DNA from 3 places in the Eubacterium sp. 1001713B170207_170306_E7 genome. Region 2 is predicted to be linked to each of the others. Evidence: riboswitches for the same ligand, from Rfam matches in the RefSeq annotation. Region 2 holds a riboswitch; each other region holds the start of a gene.

Region 1 (4,853 bases), on a different contig from region 2:
GATATCCGCTGTAAAGCCCTTGATGACTTCCTTATCCCCGTAGCCGGTATGGACACCTTCAAATTTCAGCATGACTGAGTTTTCCATTATCGGGTGCCTCCTTTCTTCGATTTACGCAGAAGGTAAATAAAGAAGGGGCCGCCAAAGGCAGCGGTGATGATCCCGACGGGGATTTCCTGTGAGGAAACCGTCCGGGCCAGCGTGTCACAGATAATGAGGAAGGTGCCGCCGAATACCAGTGAAAAGGGCAGCAGAATCCGGTGCTTGGGCCCGGATAAAATCCGCACAATGTGCGGCACCACCAGGCCGACAAAGCCGATAATCCCGGTCACAGAGACCACCGCCGCGGTGATCACCGATGAGACAACCAGCACCTTTTTCTTCAGGTGGTCGGTATTGACACCCAGTTGTGTGGCAGCATCCTCACCGAGAAGCATGATATCCAGCTCCCGGACCGTGGTGAATAAAATCAGGCACCCGATAATAACGTAAGGCAAAACAGTGATTACCTGGCTCCATCCCTTACCGTTCAGACTGCCCATGGTCCAGAACATAATCTGATTCATGCTCTGAACATTGAAAATCATAAGCAGGGACATAAAAGCCGTCAGCGACTGGCTCACGGCGATCCCGCTCAGCAGAAGGGACGCAACCGGCACTTTTCTCCCGACCTTTGAAATGTTGTACACTAAAAAGATCGCCAGAAAGGCGCCTACAAAGGCCAAAACAGCGATTCCGTTCAATCCCAGGAAGCCTGTTGAAAAATGCATGACAATGCCGATGGAAGCGCCCAGCGCAGCGCCGGAGGAAACCCCCAGAATAAAAGGATCCGCCATGGGATTCTTAAAAATCCCCTGGTAGGCTGCGCCGCAGACCGCCAGCGCCCCACCTGTCAGAAAGCCCAGAATGACCCGTGGCAGCCGGACATTCCAGATAATCGCAATGTTGCCGGCAGAGATGCCATCCATATTCACAGGCAGGTGCAGGACTTCATGCAGCAAAATCCGGTTGGCCTCGCCAAAGGGAATGGAGGTAATGCCTACGATGGTGCATAAATAAATTAAGATCAGGCACCCTGCAATGGATAAGGGCATCGCGTATTTTTTTAACTTTATTTTCATCCGTCCTCTTCCTTAACCGTCTGTTTAAAACCTCCGCAGGCGGCTGGCACCTGCGGAGAAGTCTTTTTACTTAAATTGGTCCGGGTAGACCGCTGTAGCCAGAAGCTCCAGTCCATCGACAATACGGGGTCCTGGACGCTGGATCAGGTCGCTGTCCGGAGAAAGCATTTCATAGTAGACAATGGCGTTATTCTTAACCGCATTGATCTGGTCAAAGCCCGGTACCTTTTTAATTTCGTCCGGTGTGGTAAAGAAGGACACATAGACATCCGGGTTCTTTGCGATGATCTGTTCAACGCTCAGCTGCGGCCAGTCTGTGCCGGCGTCGGAGGCAATGTTTTTGGCGTTAATATCCTTGAGCATGTTGCCCAGCAGGGAGTTGTCCCCAGCGCTGTAGTAACCACCGATATCAATAAAAACGGATTTCTGCGGGTCAGCCGCCGCTGCCTTTTCCTTGATTTCTTCGTATTTTTTCGTCATGCTGTCAGTGATTTCCCTGGCCTTATCATTGGTGTTAACCACCTTACCTGTGTTGATGATGGTGCTTTCCACCGCGTCTACTGACATCGGTGTATAGGTAATGACCTTCGCGCCCGTGGCTTCAAGCTGGCTGCGGACGTCATCGCTGATCAGATCACCCGCCAGAATAACGTCCGGCGCCAAAGAAATAATCTTTTCCACATTGGGGTTATTGTAATCACCGATGGTTGCCACCTGGGCGGCTTCCTCCGGATAATTGCAGTAATCTGTCTTTCCGACCACCTTGTCTCCCACACCCAGCGCGAACAGGATTTCGGTATTCGCGGGCGACAGAGAAACGATCTTTGTGGGTTCCTTTTCGATTTCCACATTATTTCCCAGATCATCGGTAATGGAAACGGGATAAGCGGTGTCTCCGGTCACTGCGCCGGACACGCTGCCGCTCCCCTGATCCTTTGAACTGCAGCCCGCCGCGCCAGATAACAGCGCCGCACAGGCCAGGGCCATCAGCAAACTTTTCAATACTCTCTTTTTCATTGGTCCCTCCCAAAAATTTAAAACTGCTTAAAACAAAGAAAACCGACCCCAAAGGAAAGGCCGGATTATTTGTGACATACAATCCTCTGCTTCCCTCCGAAGTGATTATATTGCTTTGCTTCAAGTGTCCTGACTCTTGCTTCCTTCTCCATCCTCCCTTCCCATCAGGATACGCCTGACAGTGGTCTATGAGGATCTTGTCTGCAATTACAGTAGCGGGGGCTGTAGCGGATTTCAACCGCTTTCCTCTAACAAAACAGCATCATTAAGTTGTTAATTGAAGTTTAGCACAAATCCCCGAATTGTGCAATTAGAAATTATTGTTATCCAGGTCCAGACTGCTGCGAACCGCACGGCAGAAATCAAGGGGCTCCCGCTTTTTCCATTCTTCGCTGGCAATGACCTCGTAGGAGATAAAGTCGATCCCCGTACTCAAAATCTCCGGCATGACCTCACCGAAGGGAATCTCTCCCTCGCCCGGTATCCAGTGCCGGTCGATGTGCAGGTCGTTATCGGACAGGTGCAGCGCCTTGATGCGGTCTTTATAGGTTTTGAGGATCTTTCCTCTGCCGCAGTGCAGCATATAATCATGGGAACTGTCATAGCACATGCCAAAATGGTCGGTATGAATGGCGTCCAGCAGGCCTTTCAGCAAAAACGGGCGCGACACATTTTCGACTGCGATATCCACTCCGTACTTCTCTCCGGCCTCCGCCAGCGCTGAGAAAAAGGCTAGGCCGTTTTCCCACTTATAGGGGCCGAGGTCCAGATCATTGGTGTGCACCACCACAGCCGGAATCTCAAAGGTTCGGCAGTCCCGCACAAAGCTGACAAAGGTTTCTAAAAGCTCTCTGGTTTGTGCAGGCTCCTTTTCCCAAATGTCGTTATAACCAATAAAGGGCGCGTGAATATTGGTGATCCCAAGCTCTTTGCTCCGCACAATGTCTGGAAATTTTTCTTTTTCCAGATGGTAGGGCTCGCACTCGTCCTCCCAGGAAATCATGACCTCGTCAAAGCCGGCGGCTTTGATCACGTCAATGCGCTCCTCAAAGGGCATGAAGTAGCCAAACCACGAAAACATACTGTATTTCATTCGTCTCTCCTATTCATTCTGAAGCCTGGGGATGCTCAGGTCAAAGGGCGGATACACAACGCCCTTCTCGGTGATGATGGCCGTAACATTCTGATGCGGGGTGACGTCAAAGGCCGGGTTTTCCATGCGCACGCCGTCCGGGGCAATCTGCTGTCCCTTGATATGGCTGATCTCACGGGTATCCCGCTCTTCAATGACAATATCCTCGCCAGACCACATATTAAAATCAATGGTTGAGGTCGGCGCCGCCACGTAGAAGGGAATACCGTGAGCCTTTGCCAGAATGGACACGCTGTAGGTTCCGATCTTGTTAGCCACATCGCCATTTCGGGCAATGCGGTCCGCACCTACCACCACACAGTCAATCTTTCCCTGCTTCATCATCCAGCCAGCCATATTGTCTGTGATCAGCGTGACCGGAATGCCGTCCTTGTGCAGCTCGTAGGCGGTCAGACGGGCTCCCTGCAGAAAGGGTCTTGTCTCATCGGCGTAGACGGAAATTTCTTTCCCTGCCTCCCAGGCGGCGCGCACAACACCGAGGGCTGTCCCGTAATCGGCTGTGGCGAGGGCGCCTGCGTTACAGTGGGTCAGGATGGTATCCTTGCGGTGGATCAGCTCTGCGCCGTAAGCGCCCATATCCCGGCACATCTGGATATCCTCGGCGCAGATGGCGTCCGCCTCGGCTTTCAAAAGCGCCGTGATCGCCACCGGTGTTTTTTCCGCGTTGGCCTTGATCACGCCTTCCATCCGGTCCACTGCCCAAAACAGGTTGACCGCGGTCGGCCGGGTTGCACGGAGCACCTGGCAGACAGTCTCCATTTCTTTTAAAAAGGCCTGCTGCGGCAGCTTCTCAAATTCCAACGCGCCAAAATAAACGCCGTACCCGGCAGTCACGCCGATGGCCGGCGCGCCGCGGACAATCATATCCACAATGGCGACGGCAATCTCACGGTAGTCGGTGTAACTGTGCGTTACCTCCTCGGTTGGCAGCAGAGTCTGGTCAAGCATTTTTAAAGCGCCGTTTTCATAATAAACAGGTTTCATCATTCTTCCTTTCTCGGTATCTGAAAAAGCCTCCCTTGGTTAAGGGAGGGCAGAATGTCAAAAACTGTGAGACAAAGCCTTTTACCTAAGTAAGAAAAAGCGTCCTGCGAGTACTGCACTCACATCTGCATTTTCTTCACTGAAGTTAACGCCTGATCTCTCCATTGTCCGGCTGTTCCAGTAAAACGGCACGATTCCTGACCGTTATCCGCAGCGCCTGGACCTTTTTCCTTATCTGGATAAAAGGCGCAGTCTCGTGCTGCGCTAACGCTTTGACAATCTGGCCTCACCTATATTTTAAGGGAGGTATCTTTTTTTATATGCGTTCAATCATCTTAAAAATCAGCTGTTTTACACGGTCGTTGTTATCCTCGAGCACGCGCACCACATCCTCAGCCTGTACCGGCTTGATATCCGGGCGGCCCTCCAGTCCGGCGTCGTAGTCTGTGATCAGGGCGATGTTGACAACCGGAATGCCCTTTTCCAGACACAGGTACCCCTCCGGATACTGGGTCATATTGACCACGTCAGCTCCCATCATGGCGAACATGCGGCTTTCGGCACGGGTTGAGAACCTC
Region 2 (4,853 bases):
GTCGTCAGAACCGCCAAATTCAGCGCCCTGAAGGGCAAAAAGTGGTACGACCACCAGTAAAGCCACAATCACCAGGAGAACGATCACTAATTTTTTGTTTTTGCTCATTTTACACTTCCTCCGATGCTAAGAAGCCAATGGATTTGAGTTCCGGGCTTGCGTAGGTTTCTAAAGCGATAACGATAATAACCGTTAAAATCCCTTCGATGATGGCCAGCGGCAGCTGAGTCGGGGCAAAGACACCCAGGAATTTTACAGCCGATGCGGCCACACCGCCCTGTTCAGAAGGATAAGCCAAAGCCAGCTGGAAACTGGTAATACAGTAGGTGAACAAATCCCCAAGCGCGGCGGCAAGAAAAACGCCAACCTTGCGGTTAACCTTCAGCTTCTGGCAGAGCTTGTAGATGCCAAAAGACACAAAGGGGCCGGCAATGGCCATTGAAAAGGTGTTTGCGCCAAGGGTGGTTAAGCCGCCGTGCGCCAGCAGGATGGCCTGGAATAATAAGACGATGATGCCAAGAATACTGACCGCGCTTGGTCCAAATAAGATGGCCCCAAGACCTGTACCCGTCATGTGGGAACAACTGCCTGTTACAGAAGGGATCTTGAGTGATGAAATAACGAAAATGAAAGCGCCAGCCATGGCCAGAAGCGTAATGGATCTTCTGTTGCCCGTCAGGGTTTTCTTAATTGAGAAAAACCCGGCAGCTAAAAAGGGAATACAGATAACGCCCCATGCAATGCAGTACCCCACAGGAAGATAGCCCTCCATAATATGCATTGCGTTTGCGGCGGGTACAATCCCGAATACAAGCGCCCACGCGCCCAGCAGTGTGACAAACTTTCTTTGGTTCTTTGTCATTTTTACCTCCTCCAAAAATGAATTTTACCGGGCTACGATTCAATCAACAGGACAGCAGGGCGAAAAAAAACCGCTTACCAGACGGATAAGCAGTGAAAGTACGAAATAACGAATCCTAAAACCTTATAATTTCGTCCTGACACTCAGTTATCTCCTCGTAACCAAATGTATTGCAGTTTTAATGATCAGCATCCTGACTTGACTTGCGTCTCACAGTGGCGGGACCGTTTGGGATTTACACCCAATTATGCTTTAACCATCGTTTGTGATGGAAACCATTAAAGTGCGCCGGTGTACCGGCTACGCTTTTAATTATAGCACCTTGTTCCATAATGTCAATAAGAAAAGTTGAATTTTTTTAAAAAAGAGCAGAAATAATTATACACATACCCCCTATATGTATTTTGAGCGTTCAAGTTAAGAGTATAAGAAAAAAATATGGATAATCTTAAATGCTTTTTGATTATTTGACAAAATCGTAAAAATAAACTACAATAGGTTCTGAAATTGACTTTCAAAACTTTTTATATATAATTAATGCGTTAAAATAAATATAAGAAACAAAACAGCCGTTTGAAGAATAAAACCATTATATGGAAATAAAAGAAACATTTCGGAAGTTTTATTGTTTTGACTTATGAAAAGTTCCTGCCGCAAGGATAAGAGCAATGCGGCTGAAAGTCCAGTCAGAAGAAGAAATTTTGGAGGAAACAGATGAGTGAGAGCGCAAAACGTATCGAGGCTTTTTCAAAAAAAGACCTGCCAAAGACAAATATCAAACGTGTCAATATTCCGGAAGGCTTTGAACGGATTGGCGTAAACGCGTTTAAAAACCTGACAAAGCTGAAGGAGGTTAGAATCGCAGAATCCGTGAAGGAGATATGCGGTCATGCCTTCGAGGGATGCACCATGCTTTCCGCCGTCAGTCTGCCCTCAAGCCTGAAGCTTTTGGGAGAGGCCGCCTTTATGGAGTGCCGCCGAATACAGTCGCTTGAAATACCCGGGGGCGTCCAGTCCATCAAGGACCGCACCTTTAAATTCTGCCGCGGCCTGGAAAGCATCACCCTGCCGGACAGGCTTGCCCGGATCGGCGAGAATGCTTTTTACAACTGTGATAAGCTGGCGCGCATCGAGCTGCCAGATACCATCGAAAGACTGCCCTTCAGAACCTTTTACATGTGCAAAAGCCTGGAATCCATCCGGTTTTCGCAAAATCTAAAATATATCGGTAAAGAAGCCTTTGTGAATTGCAGCTTTCAGCAGCTGGAGCTGCCCGAGAGCCTGGAAGTTATTGAAGAATCCGGATTTTTGAAATGCAAGAAGCTCACAGCCCTTAAGCTGCCCAAAAACGTTAAGACCATTGGAAAATGGGCGTTTCATGGCTGCCCCAACCTCAAGAAGGTTGAGATAAGGCACGATCCCGATGAAGTGGGCGAGTGGATCTTTAACCGGAACGATGTGACCGTATATTGCTACGAGGGCTCCAAAATAGACGTCTATTGCAGGCAGTACGATTATAAGGTCCACTATATCCAGCCGGATTTTCGATGTAATTCTTGACAAAAAGCATTTGAAAAGCTATGATGAAAACAATTAAATAAAGATTTTATCCTGTGTAATGGGAAAAGGGTGGGAGACCCTTGCTGTAATCGCAGCTGTAATACAAAAAGCCAGTCCGGAAACCACTGCCAGTGCGGCGGGAAGGGGATGTGGATGATATTGTAAAGCCAGAAGACCAGCACAGAGATATGTTTTAAACTCCGATTTAGAGTGACAAGACAATTCCAGAGCCCTCCTTAGACGGCCGCTGTTTTCCTTCTCTGAATCCGAGGAGGTTTTTTAATTGCGAAGCAAAAAAGGAGAGAACCGCTATGGCGATAAATCTGGAAGCACCGGAAGGAAAAAAGGAACGGACCAAAAAGGGGAAACAGACCCATGAAAACATCCTGCACCAGGCCAAGGAGCTGTTTTATACCCGCGGCTATAACAATACCGGAATGACAGACATAGCTGCCAACGCCCAGGTGGGCCTCGGCACCCTGACCTATTACTTTAACCGAAAAGAGGACATTGTCGACGAGATCATCAACACCTATTTTATGCGGCTCTATGATTTTGTGGGCGAAAACTCAGATAAGGCAAAGCTGCAGTATGTTAAGTACTGTACGGCCATGATTCTTTTTTACACCGGCATTGTGGAAGACCCTCATGTCATGAAATTCTATTACGAAATCACACTTCGGGACTGCAATAAAATAAAGCGCCTGATGGTTTTAAAGCTGTTCAGCCGATCCGCTTTAGAGTATTTTAATAAAACCTATACCGAGGAAGACATGGAGGCCTATACACTGGCTTTTTACGGCGCCCAAAAAGAAATTTTCATCCGATACTACGAGCGAGAGCTGCCCTTCAAGGCTAAAAAGCTGGTAAAATCAATCGTGTACCACATGTTCCGGCTCCTCGATGTTGATAATGATACGTTAAAAAACAGCATGAAAGACGGCTTTGTTTTTCTCGGTGCTTATCGGAATACACTGCCCCAGATATTATAAGATGAGGGTAAAAAAGTAATAGTTCCTTAATTGCGAATCGCACCCTCCAGCGAAGATCTTTAAAAATAAAAAACGCTGAAACAGCCCGGAAAATGGTACTTTTAGCAACTGTATTTAAAAAAAATCAAAAATAGAGGTTGCAAAAAATAAATTATAATGCTAGAATAAGGCTTGTAAACGAGATGACAACAAATTGTATCAATTGCAGCTATTCTTTAAAGAACGACTCGTTTGCATAATTTAATAACAACTGTAATGAATTGCCGCATGATAATCATTCTGGTTATATGCAGCTAGGGTGTTTTTGAGAGTTTCTCAAGACGCCTGAGGGAAGTAGGTGTGAATCCTAGTACAGAGCCGCTATCGTGATGCTTGCCGGAAACCACTGGTAAAGACGAGTCGGAAACCTGTTTGTTACAGTCTTGATGTAAGTAATCCTCGTCACTAGGGTTATTCATCGAAAACATAGACGCTCTACGGCTATTCTGGGGCTTCTATCACAGATATTCATAATCAAAAATATTGTACCGATCAAAACAGCAATGGTTTTGGTGGCGTATGGTTTATTTGAATTGGATTTCTATGATAGGAGCCCCTTTTTGTATACAAAATTTTTGAGAAGGAACAGAGAGGAGGCCATATCATGGCCAAAACAAAAACCATTACCATCGAGTGTCCGAAGTGCCGCGAAGCCTTTGAGGTTAAAGGATATGAAACCATAAACGCCAGTCTGGATGAGGAGCTGAAGGCAAAGCTCATTAAGACAGAGCTGTTCAGGCACACCTGTCCAGCGTGCGGTGCGATTTTTTCAGAGCCCTATTCGTTAAAATATCAGGACATGGAAAAAGAATACATGGTGATCCTGGATATGGGCGGTGTTGATACAGCGGCGGCAGCGGAGGAGGTTCTGGAGATGTTTCCCAATTACCGGCTCCGCATTGTGAAGGATGTGATGGACCTTCTGGAAAAGATTCATATTTTTGAGTCCAACCTGAATGATAAGATCATCACCTATCTGGATCATAAGATATACGAGGACGTATCCGCAAAGCTGAGGGCTGAAAACTCGCCCATCGCCATTGACAAGGTGCTGTTTGGCAGTTTTGAGTTTCAGAAGAAAAAAGTGGTGTTCGGGGCGATCAACAACGCTGGAAAGCAGATTTTTATCGATACTCCCTTTGCCGACTACAAAGCCCTGGCCAATTCGCCGAGGCTGGTGCCCTGCTTTAAGGAAAAAGAGGGCGAGTACGTGATTGATAAAGCCTGGGCGGAAGCGCTGGCGTAGCAAGGTTTACAATGCTTGCTCCATAGTGGAGCACAGCAGAAAGATAGATGGTAATATTTCAAAAATATTATGCTGTGAGAATGGGAAAGGAGTGAGCTTTATCGAAGAAGGTAAAAGTGTGAAGGAGGCACCTGCCCGCCGTTAAAAGGGCAGG
Region 3 (4,853 bases), on a different contig from region 2:
ACTTTGGTGATCTTTTCCGGCAGCTCTACCTGGTTACCGCCCTCATCGGTTATGACACGCGCCACAGCTTTGTCGGTACTCTCCGCGGTTTTTCCGCTGCTTGCACAGCCTCCAAAAATCAAACTGACAGCCAGGCACAGGCCTGCTGCTTTTAACCATGTTTTTTTCATTTTAAACTCCTTTATTTTTAATTACTTAAAAAACTGTTTTAAATACTGACGGCCCTCTCGACCGATAATACAGTAGTCCCGCTTCACATAACGGTTTCCGCTGAGGGCCGGGAAGGGTAAGGGCACCTGAACCGCCGCGTTTTCAGGAAGATACTGAAAATACAGAGGGTCCGCGACAACATAATCCATTTCTCCGGCCAGGCCAAGCTCTAAAGGAAGCTTTTCGGCGATGGTGCACTCCACATTAAATTCATTTTTCAGCACCACACTTATCTGGCGGTTCAGCTCATGATCCCCTATCATCACTGCGTTTTTTAGTTCCTGTTTTAACGGCGCTGTATCCTGGGTCTGGAACACGGCGTCCCCAGTTATGCTCTCCAGAGCTTGACAGGCAGCCCTGACGCCGCTCACGCTGACAGGCATCTGATAAAACCACGGCGTGCCATACTGTTTCTCCATCCATTTCGCCAGTTCAAGGCCCGCTGCCGAGATAACCCAGTTGACCCGTGCTTTGGGCGCGTCTCTGAGTTCGGCGCGCTTTCCGCCTCCCAGCCAGCAAACAGCATATCCCAGTCGGGCAAGCTCACACACCAGCGCATCAAACTGCCGTTGATTTCCGAAAACAAAGGGCGTATACCCAACAAGATTGATCTGTTTTTGGGTGAGCTCACAACGCCGCATCTGCTGTCTTGAAGCAATGGACAGCGCCTGCTTTGTTCCCTCAAGGGCGTCCTGAAAGCCGTTGGTCTGGATGAATACTTTTTCGTTAAGCGTGGGAAAAGAGCTGTCGTCGAGGCCTGTCATGGCAGTCAGCGGTGTGCCTACAATGAACGCAGACTGTCTCTTGTCCTCCTGCATGGCGGCATCTATGCCCTTCTCAATGCTCTCAGCCGAGCCAAGTGTCACCTGGAGGTCGTTCATTCTTGAATACCAGAAAGGCTGTTCCCTGAAATCATCAATGGACCGTGGACAGGAGGCACAGCCCGCGCCTGTTACCAGACAGGCGCAGATCGAGTGGTCCCCTTCAAAAGCAGTCAGCGCGCCGCTGTAATCTGCTGCCAGAGGCGGAAGCGGACAGAGGCGCTCCTCTTTTCCTTCTTTGTGGTTTTCCTGAGCGTGTCCAAATCCCTGAATGATTTCTTCAAGCCGTTCCACAGACTTTTTCTTCCGTTTTTCCATAGGACCCCGTCTGAAAACAGCGACCGGCACATTATAAGGATTATCCGCTTCTGATATCAGCGCCTCAAAATCGGTCTGTATCAAAAGATCTGGACAGGAGACATAGAGCACCACGCCTTTTGTCCCCTGGGTCATGAGAAGCTCCTCGATCATCCCGCGGACTCTGTGTGCGTAGCTACCAAGGGTATACTCCAGCCTGGAAACTGGACAGAGCCTCAGACGGCAAAGCGCTTCCTTCTCCATTGCCCTGAAATAAAGAATACGGAGGCAGGCAGGCGGCCCTACTGCCAGAACACGCACACCCCCGGTTTGGAAAAGAAGTCTGGACAGCGCCTCATCTCCCATGCCTGGCTGTGCCTTCTCAATGGTTGCTGTGTCCATGATGGTTCTCCTTCTCGAGCTGATAGAGTGTTTTACCCAGGTTGTCCATCTCCGCATCGGCAAGAGGTTTCGGAAGTGTCCCGGCTTCCTGACGGGCGATGGCTCTGGCCAGTGTCATAAAGCTTTTTTGCAGTGCTTCACCCTCGTCCTGTTCAAAAACAGTTGTTTTCTGATAGTCGGCAAGCCGAAGTGTATCACTTTGGCTGACAGAGGCCGTAATCAGGCTGCCTGTCCGTTCACCAAAGCGCTCGACCGCCTGATGGTCGGTACCGGGCCGGGCCCGGTTATGGATCAGTCCGCCAAACAATGGCTGCGCCCCAGCAGAATACCGTACAATGCTCTTCATAATATTATTGGCGGCATAAAGCGACATCAGCTCAGAGGAGGTGACGATATATACCTGATCCACACACCTTTTTCTCATAGGCATTGAAAACCCGCCGCAGACCACATCGCCTAAGACATCATAGGTGATTAAATCCCAGCGTTCTTCAAATATTCCTAACTTTTCAAGAGTCTCCAGGGTCGTAGCAATCCCCATTCCCGCGCAGCCAATGCCTGCCTCCGGCCCTCCGGCCTCCACACACGCCACACCCGTCTCACCCATAAACAGGATATCCTGTATGGTCACCTGCTCCCCTTTTTCATTCAGCCTTTGAATGACTGTGGGAATCCGCTTTCTCATCAGGCACCGGGTTGAATCGGACTTGGGGTCACAGCCGATGTGAAGCACCCTTTTTCCCATTTTGGCGAACGCGGCGGAAACATTGGCCGCAATGGTCGACTTTCCAATGCCGCCCTTTCCATAAAACGCGATTCTCTTACTGCTCTTTTCCATTATCTCTCCCATTAAAAAAACTCTTCTGACTGATTCATCAGAAGAGTTCCTCAACACAAGCAACACCCTCTCCCAATGATCCGTTAGGTTAGGTATAGACAAGAAATGTTGAAGTATCCTGACTTGGGTTCATTGCCAGCTGTAACAACTTCCCAGAGAATACTCTCCAGTGTTGATAAAACATACAGCGGCTCCCCCTTACAGTGGCGGCACCGTACCGGATTCTCACCGGTTTTCATACAACAAGTCTTCTATGTAATTTTGCTATATTATATCACGATATCTGATAATTCACAACCACTGCAATTAACTCAATTTTTGATTGCCAGCTATCGTATTTTTTGATAGTATATTTAAAACAGAGGAAAGGAATCGTATCAATATGATCTCTATGCAAAACATGAAATACATTGTCGAGATCGCAAAGCACCACTCGATCTCTGCTGCCGCCAAGTCTCTTTTTGTCTCACAGTCAACGCTTTCCACAGCGGTACGCGAGGTAGAGCAGCAGCTTGGCATCGCAATTTTCAGCCGAAATAATCGTGGCATTGAGGTTACCTTTGAAGGACAGGACTTTCTAAACCACGCCAGGGATATTGTGGAGCAAAGCGAATATCTTGAAAGGCGGTACAAGCACCGGAAAACCCTGCCCATGCGTTTTTCCGTTTCCACCCAGCGGCTTCCCTTCTCGGTCATGTCCTTTATACAGATCGTCGGGGACCTTGAGCTCAGGCATTATGACATCGCCATCCGTGAATGCCCAACACATGAAGTCATACACGATGTGGCGTCCAGACGGAGTGAGCTCGGCATTTTATGCATCAACGAGCACTACCTCAACACCATGCAGAAGCTCCTGGATTCCAGCAATCTGACCTTCTACGAGCTGGGTCAGCTCACCACCTATGTTTTCCTGCGGAAAAAGCACCCCCTGAGCGGCAATGCCTCCCTGACACTGGATATGCTCAAAGAATACCCCTTTGTAACCTATGACCAGGGTGAGGACAGCATGCTGCATTTCTCTGAGGAGATCCTGTTCAATGAAATCTGGGATAAAAACATTCATGTCATTGACCGCTGCTCCAAAATCGCCCTTGTCCGCGGCACAAACTGCTTCAGCATTGGTCCAGACCTGACCAACAGCGACGCTGACCGTATGCATTCCAACATGAGCGAGGTGAGGGCTGTGCGTCTTTTGGATAATGACCAGCGTCTCCACGCCGGATACATTCTCAGGAACGAGCACAGCTTGAGCGCCATCGGCGAAAAATACATTAAAGTCCTGACCGAAAAGATCAAAGCCTTTGAGCGATGGGAGTAAAAAAGGCACAATAAAAAGCCGTATCCTGCACAGGGATACGGCTTTGATTTTTATGAAACCCGACGGGCAATTACGGCTAAACGTCCATCGTTCAGACCGACATTAAAGATACAGGTGGACAGCGTAAGAATCTCGTCACCCGGTTGTACATTCACATCGCTCGCGACAATACTCTGGTTCTTTATGTTCTGGTAATAGGCCAGAAAGCTTTCATCATCGGCAAATTCCAGCTGTCTGTAATCATAGTCCTGCTCCTCCACCAGCACGGCAAAGATTTCCCATACGCCGTCACCGCCCAGCTCCGGCGGTCTTCTGTAAACAATTTTGTTATGCTCTTTGATAAAATCAGGATTCTGATAATAATAGAGCAGATCGTCAAACATGACGTGCACGCCGCTGCGCATGGTGCTGTGCCCATAGATCAGAGAATTCTGGCTTCTGGGCTGCCATTTATAATTCATATCGATAAAGGGAACGCCCCTTTCGTCGGACTCGCCATTAAATGAAGTGTACAGATATTTATCATTATCCGTTGTCTGTACCACCGGGGTATCAATATTGGTTCCTTCAATGCTCAGCCAGCCAACAGTTTCCGGGTTCACCTCACGCAGCGCTGCCCAGTCGATGCTGTTATCCTCCCGGTTGGTAACCTGCATTTTGAGGAGCGGCGTATTATTGGGAAAAAACTCCTTGTAGAGCATCCATCCCGCCGCGGCCAAAAGGGAGAGGATGATCAGAATGATGACGATATCTCCCACAACGCGCACGGCGCTTCTTTTCTTCTTCACTTTCTTTTTTGTCATATTTATATTTATGATCCTTCAGGCTTACAGTCCCTGCGTATTTGTAGGACAGTCTGTTTAGTGCTTCCAGGCCCAAAGGCATTACACCTCCTTTTATGGTTATTCATTATATCAAATCTTTCTCAATTGATAAAGACTTAAATGATAACAAAAAGGATTTT

What was found. Region 2 has a riboswitch for cobalamin ahead of I2B62_RS19695 (TetR/AcrR family transcriptional regulator). Riboswitches for the same ligand answer to the same signal wherever they lie in the genome.
Region 1: another riboswitch for cobalamin. It lies ahead of I2B62_RS06790 (ABC transporter substrate-binding protein); the one in region 2 lies ahead of I2B62_RS19695 (TetR/AcrR family transcriptional regulator).
Region 3: another riboswitch for cobalamin. It lies ahead of I2B62_RS02635 (nitrogenase iron protein NifH); the one in region 2 lies ahead of I2B62_RS19695 (TetR/AcrR family transcriptional regulator).

Annotation. Positions count from the first base shown of each region.
Region 1 is NZ_JADMVE010000002.1:313,357-318,209, reverse strand. Features, by position in the region: gene I2B62_RS06800 (ABC transporter ATP-binding protein) at 1-87, opposite strand, end outside; gene I2B62_RS06795 (iron chelate uptake ABC transporter family permease subunit) at 87-1,121, opposite strand; gene I2B62_RS06790 (ABC transporter substrate-binding protein) at 1,188-2,138, opposite strand; cobalamin riboswitch at 2,240-2,415, opposite strand; gene I2B62_RS06785 (sugar phosphate isomerase/epimerase) at 2,449-3,231, opposite strand; gene mtnA (S-methyl-5-thioribose-1-phosphate isomerase) at 3,241-4,275, opposite strand; gene I2B62_RS06775 (MTAP family purine nucleoside phosphorylase) at 4,592-4,853, opposite strand, start outside.
Region 2 is NZ_JADMVE010000012.1:14,691-19,543, forward strand. Features, by position in the region: gene I2B62_RS19680 (energy-coupling factor ABC transporter substrate-binding protein) at 1-108, opposite strand, end outside; gene I2B62_RS19685 (energy-coupling factor ABC transporter permease) at 110-862, opposite strand; cobalamin riboswitch at 1,028-1,157, opposite strand; gene I2B62_RS19690 (leucine-rich repeat domain-containing protein) at 1,577-2,422, shown strand; cobalamin riboswitch at 2,459-2,621, shown strand; gene I2B62_RS19695 (TetR/AcrR family transcriptional regulator) at 2,734-3,414, shown strand; gene I2B62_RS19700 (CpXC domain-containing protein) at 4,058-4,699, shown strand.
Region 3 is NZ_JADMVE010000001.1:519,955-524,807, reverse strand. Features, by position in the region: gene I2B62_RS02645 (ABC transporter substrate-binding protein) at 1-170, opposite strand, end outside; gene I2B62_RS02640 (nitrogenase component 1) at 192-1,730, opposite strand; gene I2B62_RS02635 (nitrogenase iron protein NifH) at 1,711-2,568, opposite strand; cobalamin riboswitch at 2,661-2,838, opposite strand; gene I2B62_RS02630 (LysR family transcriptional regulator) at 2,951-3,889, shown strand; gene I2B62_RS02625 (class B sortase) at 3,940-4,692, opposite strand.